DNA from 2 places in the Streptomyces sp. NPDC096176 genome. Region 1 is predicted to be linked to the other one. Evidence: riboswitches for the same ligand, from Rfam matches in the RefSeq annotation. Region 1 holds a riboswitch; the other holds the start of a gene.

What was found. Region 1 has a riboswitch for cobalamin ahead of metE (5-methyltetrahydropteroyltriglutamate--homocysteine S-methyltransferase). Riboswitches for the same ligand answer to the same signal wherever they lie in the genome.
Region 2: it holds a riboswitch for cobalamin, as region 1 does, so the genes downstream of both, ACIQ7Q_RS03520 (ribonucleoside-diphosphate reductase subunit alpha) here and metE (5-methyltetrahydropteroyltriglutamate--homocysteine S-methyltransferase) in region 1, are expected to answer to the same signal.

The regions. Positions count from the first base shown of each region.
Region 1 is NZ_JBIWFV010000011.1:198,222-202,406, forward strand. Features, by position in the region: gene metE (5-methyltetrahydropteroyltriglutamate--homocysteine S-methyltransferase) at 1-1,572, opposite strand, end outside; cobalamin riboswitch at 1,760-1,913, opposite strand; gene ACIQ7Q_RS27565 (ABC transporter ATP-binding protein) at 2,008-2,886, opposite strand; gene ACIQ7Q_RS27570 (FecCD family ABC transporter permease) at 2,883-3,947, opposite strand; gene ACIQ7Q_RS27575 (ABC transporter substrate-binding protein) at 3,944-4,185, opposite strand, start outside.
Region 2 is NZ_JBIWFV010000001.1:725,934-730,118, reverse strand. Features, by position in the region: gene mctP (monocarboxylate uptake permease MctP) at 1-1,183, shown strand, start outside; cobalamin riboswitch at 1,330-1,501, shown strand; gene ACIQ7Q_RS03520 (ribonucleoside-diphosphate reductase subunit alpha) at 1,635-3,989, shown strand; gene ACIQ7Q_RS03515 (ribonucleotide-diphosphate reductase subunit beta) at 3,989-4,185, shown strand, end outside.

The DNA of each region.
Region 1 (4,185 bases):
GACCCAGCCGTGCTGGGTGGCCAGGTAACCGGTGAGCTGCTCGGCGAAGTACTGGACCATGTCGTTGCGTTCGGGCTCACCGTGCACCAGGACGTCCAGGCCGGTCTTCTCCTGGAAGACGATCACCTCCTGGATCTCGGCCTTGATGCGCTCCTCGTAGGCGGCCGTGTCGATGCGGCCCGCGCGCAGGTCGGCGCGGGCGGTGCGCAGTTCGCCGGTCTGCGGGAAGGAGCCGATGGTCGTGGTCGGCAGCAGGGGCAGCCCGAGGTGGTCGCGCTGGGCGGCGGCCCGCTCGGCGTACGGCTGGGAGCGGCGCGCGTCGGCGTCCGTCACGGCCTCGGCACGAGACCGGACGGCAGGGTCGCGGGTGATCGGCGAGGCGGCGCGGGAGGCGAGTTCGGCGCGGTTGGCGGCGAGTTCGGCGGCGATCGTGTCCGTGCCCCGGGCGAGGCCCTTGGCGAGCGTGACGACCTCGGCGGTCTTCTGCCGGGCGAAGGCCAGCCAGCGCAGGATCTGCGGCTCGATGTCTCGCTCCAGGGCCGTGTCGATCGGCACGTGGAGGAGGGAGCAGGAGGCGGACACGTCGACGCGGTCGGCGAGGCCCAGCAGGATGCCGAGCGTGGCGAGCGACTTCTCCAGGTCGTTGACCCAGACGTTGCGGCCGTTGACCACGCCTGCGACCAGGCGCTTGCCGGGCAGCCCGCCCACTGCGGCGAGCGCGTCGAGGTTCGCGGCGGCGGCCTCGGTGAAGTCCAGGGCAATCCCGTCGACCGGGGCCTTGGCCAGGACGGGAAGCGCGTCGCCGAGCCGGTCGAAGTACGAGGCGACGAGGAGCTTGGGCCGGTCGGTGAGGGCGCCGAGCTCGCGATAGGCGCGTGCGAGGGCGTTCAGTTCCGCCGGCGTGCGGTCCTGCACGAACGCCGGCTCGTCCAGCTGCACCCACTCGGCGCCGGCCGCGCGCAGATCGGCGACCACCTCGGCGTACACCGGCAGCAGGCGGTCCAGGAGAGTGAGCGGCTCGAAGTCCGCGGGCACGCCCGGGGCGGGCTTGGCGAGCAGGAGGTACGTGACGGGCCCGACCAGCACGGGCCGGGCGGTGTGACCCTGGGCGAGGGCCTCCTTCAGCTCGGCGACCTGCTTGCCGGAGTCGGCCGTGAAGACGGTGTCCGGGGCCAGCTCCGGCACCAGGTAGTGGTAGTTCGTGTCGAACCACTTGGTCATCTCCAGCGGCGCCACGTCCTGCGTACCGCGCGCCATCGCGAAGTAGCCGTCCAGCGCGTCCGCCTCGACGGCGGCACGGTGTCGCTCGGGGATCGCGCCCACCATGACGGTGGTGTCCAGGAGATGGTCGTAGTACGAGAAGTCACCGGTCGGGATGTCGTCGATACCGGCTGCGGCCAGCTGCTGCCAGTTCGTGCGACGGAGCTCGGCGGCGGTGGCGCGCAGGGCGTCGGCGGTGACGCGGCCCTTCCAGTAGCCCTCGATCGCCTTCTTCAGTTCCCGGTTCTGTCCCTGGCGGGGGTAGCCGTACACGGTGGCCCGTGCTGCCGCGGCTGTGGACTTCGCTGTCACGGAGATCTCCTTCGCGAGATGAATCCCTGAAATCCCGGGGACGGGACGAGAGCGCGAAGGGGTGACGAACCGGACGGATCCGACCTCGCGCGGCGAAGCGCGGTTGTCCGCCTGATACGTACGCCGACCCGCCCTCGAGGTCACCGGGATCTCCGCGCGCGGATTGGTCCGCGCGCGGGCAGGTGGCAGGTCTTCGGACTCGCGGGCACGCCCTCCGTGTCGGAGGACACCTACTGGCCGTCGCTTCCCAGGTCCCGTACGTCGGACCCAGTGCGTATGACGGCGGTCGTTCCCGCTCACCGCTGCGGGGCAGTCCCGGATTCCCACCGGGTTCCCTCTTACGACGCGTCCCGTCTGGCGGACGGGGGCGAACCAGCTGCACGGACCAGCCTACGGGCCGGGCCCTTGGTGCCGGCCCCCGGCCCCCGGCCGCCGTCAGTTCCCGGCCACGGTGCCCAGGAAGCGGATGTGCGGCCGGTTGCCGGGACCGGGGCGGGTGACCGCGGCGCGCACGCCGTACACGTCGGCGATCAGGGACTCGGTCAGCGTGTCGCCCGGGGAGCCGGCGGCGACCACCCTGCCCTCCCGGAGGACGACGACCTGGTCGCAGTACATGGCCGCCAGATTCAAGTCGTGCAGGGCGACGAGGCTGGTGACGGGGAGTTCGGCGATCAGGTTCAGCAGGTCGAGCTGGTGCTGGATGTCGAGGTGGTTGGTCGGTTCGTCCAGCAGTAGCTCGCGCGGCTCCTGGGCCAGGGCACGGGCGATCTGCACGCGTTGGCGCTCGCCGCCGGAGAGCGTGTGCCAGGGCTGGTCCGCGCGGTCGGTGAGGCCGGTGCGCTCCAGAGCGGTGCGTACAGCCTCCTCGTCTGCCGCGGTCGCGGGGGTCCAGGCGCGGCGGTGCGGAATGCGGCCGAGGCGTACGACATCGACAACCGTGAGCTCGACGAGCGTGTCGGCCTGCTGCTCGACGACGGCCATGCGCCGGGCCACGGCGCGGCGGCCCCAGTCGCCAAGTGGACGCCCGTCGAGGGTGACGACGCCGGAGGCGGGGGCGAGGACGCCGGACAGCAGCCGCAGCAGCGTCGACTTCCCCGAGCCGTTGGGGCCCAGCAGTCCGGTCACGGAGCCGGGCCGGGGGGTGAGGCTGACGCCGTCGAGGATCAGCCGCCCGTCGAAGGTGCGGCTCACACGGTCGGCGACGAGGGTGGGCGGCCCGGCGGACCACGCTCCGTCGAGTGCCTGCCCGGCTGTCGTCTGTCCAAGGCCGGGCGGCCGGGCACCATCGTCCCGCCGCTGCGTGCGGGTCGTCATCGCACACTCCTCGTGCGATACAGAACCAGGACGAACGCCGGAACGCCGACCAGCGAGGTCACCACGCCCACCGGCACCTCCTGGGGATCGAGGACGGTACGGGCCAGGGTGTCGGCCCAGACCAGGAACACCGCCCCGGCGAGCGCGGTGACCGGCAGCAGCCGGGCGTGCCCCGGGCCGACGAGGGCACGGGCGGCGTGCGGCAGGACCAGGCCGACGAAGCCGATCGCACCCGCCGAGCTGACCAGCGCGGCGGTCAGCAGCGCGGTCACGCACAGCAGCATCAGCCGGGTCCGGGCGACCGAGACCCCGAGGGTGGCCGCCGCGTCCTGACCGAAGGCGAAGGCGTCCAGGGTGCGCGCGTACCCCAGGCACATCAGCAGTGCGAGCGCCAGGACGGCCATGCAGAGCCCCACCTCGCTCCAGCCGGCCCCGCTGAGCGACCCGAGCAGCCAGAACAGCACGCCCCGGGTGGTCTCCGCGTCGGCCGCCGTCGTCACCACGAACGAGGTCAGGGCGGAGAACAGTTGCATCGCTGCCACGCCGGACAGCACGACCCGGTCCGTCGTCCCGCCGAGCGTGTGGCTGAGCAGCAGCACCAGTGCGAACGAGCCGACCGCACCCACGAACGCGCCGCCGGACACGGACAGGACACCGCCGCCCGCCCCGAGGACGATGACGACGACGGCGCCGGTCGACGCACCGGAGGAGACGCCCAGGACGAAGGGGTCGGCGAGGGGGTTGCGCAGCAGTGACTGCATCACCGTGCCGCACACCGCGAGTCCGGCTCCGCACACCGCGGCGAGCAGGGTACGCGGCAGCCGCAGGTTCCAGACGATGCCCTCGCGGATCGCAGTGAGATCTGTCGTGCCCCAGCCCAGATGGGAGGCGACCACGGACCAGGCGTCGCCCACACCGATGTCGGCCGGGCCGATGGTGATGGCCACGGCGACGGACGCGGCGAGCACCGCCAGCCCGCCGCCCAGGCCGGCCACGACGCGCAGCACCCGGGCGGCACCCCGCGTCGGGCGGACCGGGGAAGACCGCAGGGCGGTGGTCATCCGGCGAGTCCGTACGCGCGCAGCGCCGCGGCTACCTTCTCCACGCCCTCGACGGTACGGATCGTCGGATTCATGGCCTGCCCGCTGAGCAGCACGTACCGCTTCTTTCTCACCGCCTCCATGTTCTTCGTCGCCGGGTTCGACTCCAGGAACGCGATTTTCTTGGCGGCCGACTCGGCGGTCTGCGACTTGCGGGTGAGGTCCCCGATGACGAGCACGTCGGGATCGCGGTCGGCGA
Region 2 (4,185 bases), on a different contig from region 1:
CCAGGCCGTGCTCGACGTCATGGGCGTCGGCGGCGGCGAGAGCACCCACTGGTTCATCAAGGACCTGCCGCTGCTGATCGCCTTCGGCGTGCTCGCGGCCTACACGTACTCGTCCGGACTGCGTGCCCCGGCGCTCATCGCCTTCGTCAAGGACACGCTGATCTACATCGTCATCGCCGTGGCGATCATCTACATCCCGATCAAGCTCGGCGGCTTCGACGAGATATTCGCCAGTGCCGGTGAGAAGTTCGCACAGGTCAACGAGGCGACGGGCAAGCCGACCGGTGCACTGGTGCCCGGCGAGATGGGTCAGTGGGGCTACGCCACCCTGGCGCTCGGCTCGGCACTGGCGCTCTTCATGTACCCGCACTCGATCACGGCGACGCTCTCCTCGCGCAGCCGTGAGGTGATCCGCCGCAACACCACGATCCTGCCGCTGTACTCGCTGATGCTGGGTCTGCTCGCGCTGCTCGGCTTCATGGCCATCGCGGCCGGTGTGAAGGTGACCAACGGTCAGCTGGCCATCCCACAGCTGTTCGAGAACATGTTCCCGGACTGGTTCGCGGGTGTCGCCTTCGCCGCGATCGGCATCGGCGCGCTGGTGCCGGCGGCGATCATGTCCATCGCCGCGGCGAACCTCTTCACCCGGAACATCTACAAGGACTTCCTCAAGCCCGACGCGACCCCGGCCCAGGAGACCAAGGTCTCCAAACTCGTGTCGCTGCTGGTGAAGGTGGGCGCCCTTGCCTTTGTCCTCACCATGGACAAGACCGTGGCGATCAACTTCCAGCTGCTGGGCGGCATCTGGATCCTACAGACGTTCCCGGCGCTGGTGGGCGGCCTGTTCACCCGCTGGTTCCACCGCTGGGCACTCATCGGCGGCTGGGCGGTCGGCATGATCTACGGCACAGCTGCCGCCTACGGCGTGGCGAGCCCGACGCAGAAGCACTTCGGCGGCTCGTCCGCGGAGATCCCGGGCATCGGGGAGATCGGCTACATCGGCCTCACCGCGTTCGTGCTGAACGTCGTCGTCACCGTGGCCCTCACCTTCGTCCTGCGGGCGGCCAAGGCCCCTGACGGCATCGACGAGACCAGCCCGTCCGACTACACGGCGGACGCCGGCGACCCGGGCGTCAAGGTGGAGCTGCCGCCGGCCACGGCGGGCGCACCCGGCGGTCACTGACCGGTCGCGCGGCAAAGGGCCGCATGCGCCTCCCGGAGGGGAGGCGCATGCGGCCCTTTGGCTTGGGAGGGCCGGTCATGGACCCTCACCTCAGCGACCACGACAGCGGGACCAAGGCCCGGCGCCGGGCGATCGGCTTCATTGTCTGAGACACAACATATGGGGGTGTCCGACTCAACCGCCCCCACATGTATGCTCATCTCGCTGTCGCCGCAGGGGAATCCGGTGCGAATCCGGAACTGTCCCGCAACGGTGTGATCCGGTGCGCTTTGCCGTATCCGACAAGTCCGAGGACCTGCCGACGGTGCATCCGGTTCGACCGATCCGGGTGCCGAGACGTCCGGGCCTCGCGGTTGGGCCGGTGGACGCCGTGCGCCGTGCCCGCCTCCCGGGCCTGCCCGCGTGGCCCCACCTCCCCGCAAGGCCCAGAGCCGAGCGAGGAGAGCACCAGGTGACCATCGCGCCAGCCGATCCGGTCTCAGCGACGGAGAAGGACGGTCCCGGGACCGCACTGCTGCGGACACTGACGGACCTCACGGCCGACCTGCCCGACACCGACCCGGGCAGGGTCGCCGCCGCGGCGCTGCGCGGCCGGAACGCCGGGTCGGACGAGGCCGAGCTGCGATCCCTCGCCACCGACGCGGCCGCGGGCCTCATTTCGGAGGACCCGGCCTACTCTCGGCTCGCGGCACGCCTGCTGACCCGCACGATCGCCGACGAGGCGGCAGGGCAGGGCGTGGAGTCCTTCTCGTCCTCGGTCGCCGTCGGCCACCGCGAGGGCCTGATCGCCGACCGTACGGCCGCGTTCGTGGCGCTGCACGCCGCCCGGCTGGACGCGCTGATCGACACCGACGCCGACGACCGGTTCGGCTACTTCGGTCTGCGCACGCTCTACAGCCGCTATCTGCTGCGTCACCCCATCACCCGCCAGGTCGTCGAGACGCCCCAGCACTTCATGCTGCGTGTCGCCGCCGGTCTGGCGGAGGACGAATCGGTACGCGCTCTCGACGAAGTCGCGTCGCTGTACGCCCTGATGAGCCGGCTCGACTATCTGCCCTCCTCCCCCACGCTTTTCAACTCGGGCACCCGGCACCCGCAGATGTCGTCCTGCTACCTGCTGGACTCGCCGCTCGACGAACTCGACTCGATCTACGACCGCTACCACCAGGTCGCCCGGCTCTCCAAGCACGCCGGTGGCATCGGGCTCTCGTACTCCCGTATCCGCGCCCGCGGTTCGCTGATCCGCGGCACCAACGGGCACTCCAACGGCATCGTCCCGTTCCTGAAGACGCTCGACGCGTCGGTCGCCGCGGTGAACCAGGGAGGCCGGCGCAAGGGCGCCGCCGCGATCTACCTGGAGACGTGGCACGCGGACATCGAGGAGTTCCTGGAGCTGCGCGACAACACCGGTGAGGACGCCCGGCGTACGCACAACCTGAACCTCGCGCACTGGATCCCCGACGAGTTCATGCGGCGCGTCGAGGCGGACACGCAGTGGTCGCTCTTCTCACCGGTCGACGTTCCCGAGCTGGTCGACCTGTGGGGCGACGAGTTCGACGCCGCCTACCGCAAGGCGGAGGCGGCGGGCCTGGCCCGCAAGTCGATCCCGGCCAGGGACCTGTACGGCCGGATGATGCGCACCCTCGCCCAGACCGGCAACGGCTGGATGACCTTCAAGGACGCGTCCAACCGCACCGCGAACCAGACCGCCGAACCCGGCCGGGTCGTGCACTCCTCGAACCTGTGCACCGAGATCCTCGAGGTGACGGACGACGGCGAGACGGCTGTGTGCAATCTCGGCTCGGTCAACCTCGGGGCCTTCGTCAGCGACGACAGCGGCGACGGCATCGACTGGGAGCGGCTGGACGCCACTGTCCGAACCGCCGTCACCTTCCTCGACCGGGTCGTCGACATCAACTTCTACCCCACCGAGCAAGCCGGCCGTTCCAATGCCAGGTGGCGCCCGGTGGGCCTCGGCGCGATGGGCCTCCAGGACGTCTTCTTCAAGCTGCGGCTGCCCTTCGACTCGCCCGAGGCGAAGGCCTTGTCGACGCGGATCGCCGAGCGGATCATGCTGGCCGCGTACGAGGCGTCCTGCGACCTCGCCGAGCGCAACGGCCCCCTGCCGGCCTGGTCCGAGACCCGCGCGGCCCGCGGCGTGCTGCACCCGGACCACTACGACACCGCGCTCAACTGGCCCGAGCGCTGGGACGCCCTGCGCGCCCGTGTCGCCTCGGTCGGCATGCGCAACTCGCTGCTGCTGGCCATCGCCCCGACGGCAACCATCGCCTCGATCGCGGGCGTGTACGAGTGCATCGAGCCGCAGGTCTCCAACCTGTTCAAGCGCGAGACGCTCAGCGGTGAGTTCCTCCAGGTCAACTCCTACCTGGTGGAGGAGCTGAAGCGGCTCGGCGTCTGGGACGCCCAGACGCGGGAGGCGCTGCGCGAGTCGAACGGCTCCGTACAGGGCTTCGGCTGGGTCCCGGCCGAGGTACGGGCGCTGTACCGCACGGCCTGGGAGATCCCGCAGCGCGGCCTGATCGACATGGCGGCGGCCCGTACGCCGTTCCTGGACCAGAGCCAGTCGCTGAACCTGTTTCTGGAGACGCCGACGATCGGCAAGCTCAGCTCGATGTACGCGCACGCCTGGAAGCAGGGTCTGAAGACGACGTACTACCTGCGCTCCCGCCCGGCGACCCGCATCGCGCGCGCCGCACAGGCGACCATCCCCGTCCAGCAGGCCACCGACCCCGATGCCGTCGCCTGCTCCCTGGAAAACCCCGAGTCCTGCGAGGCCTGCCAGTAATGCCGGAGAACACCACCAAGAACCTGCTCGACCCGGGCTTCGAACTGACCCTGCGTCCGATGCGCTACCCGGACTTCTACGAGCGCTACCGCGACGCCATCAAGAACACCTGGACCGTGGAGGAGGTCGACCTCCACTCGGACGTCGCCGACCTCGCCAAGCTCACCCCGTCCGAGCAGCATCTGATCGGCCGGCT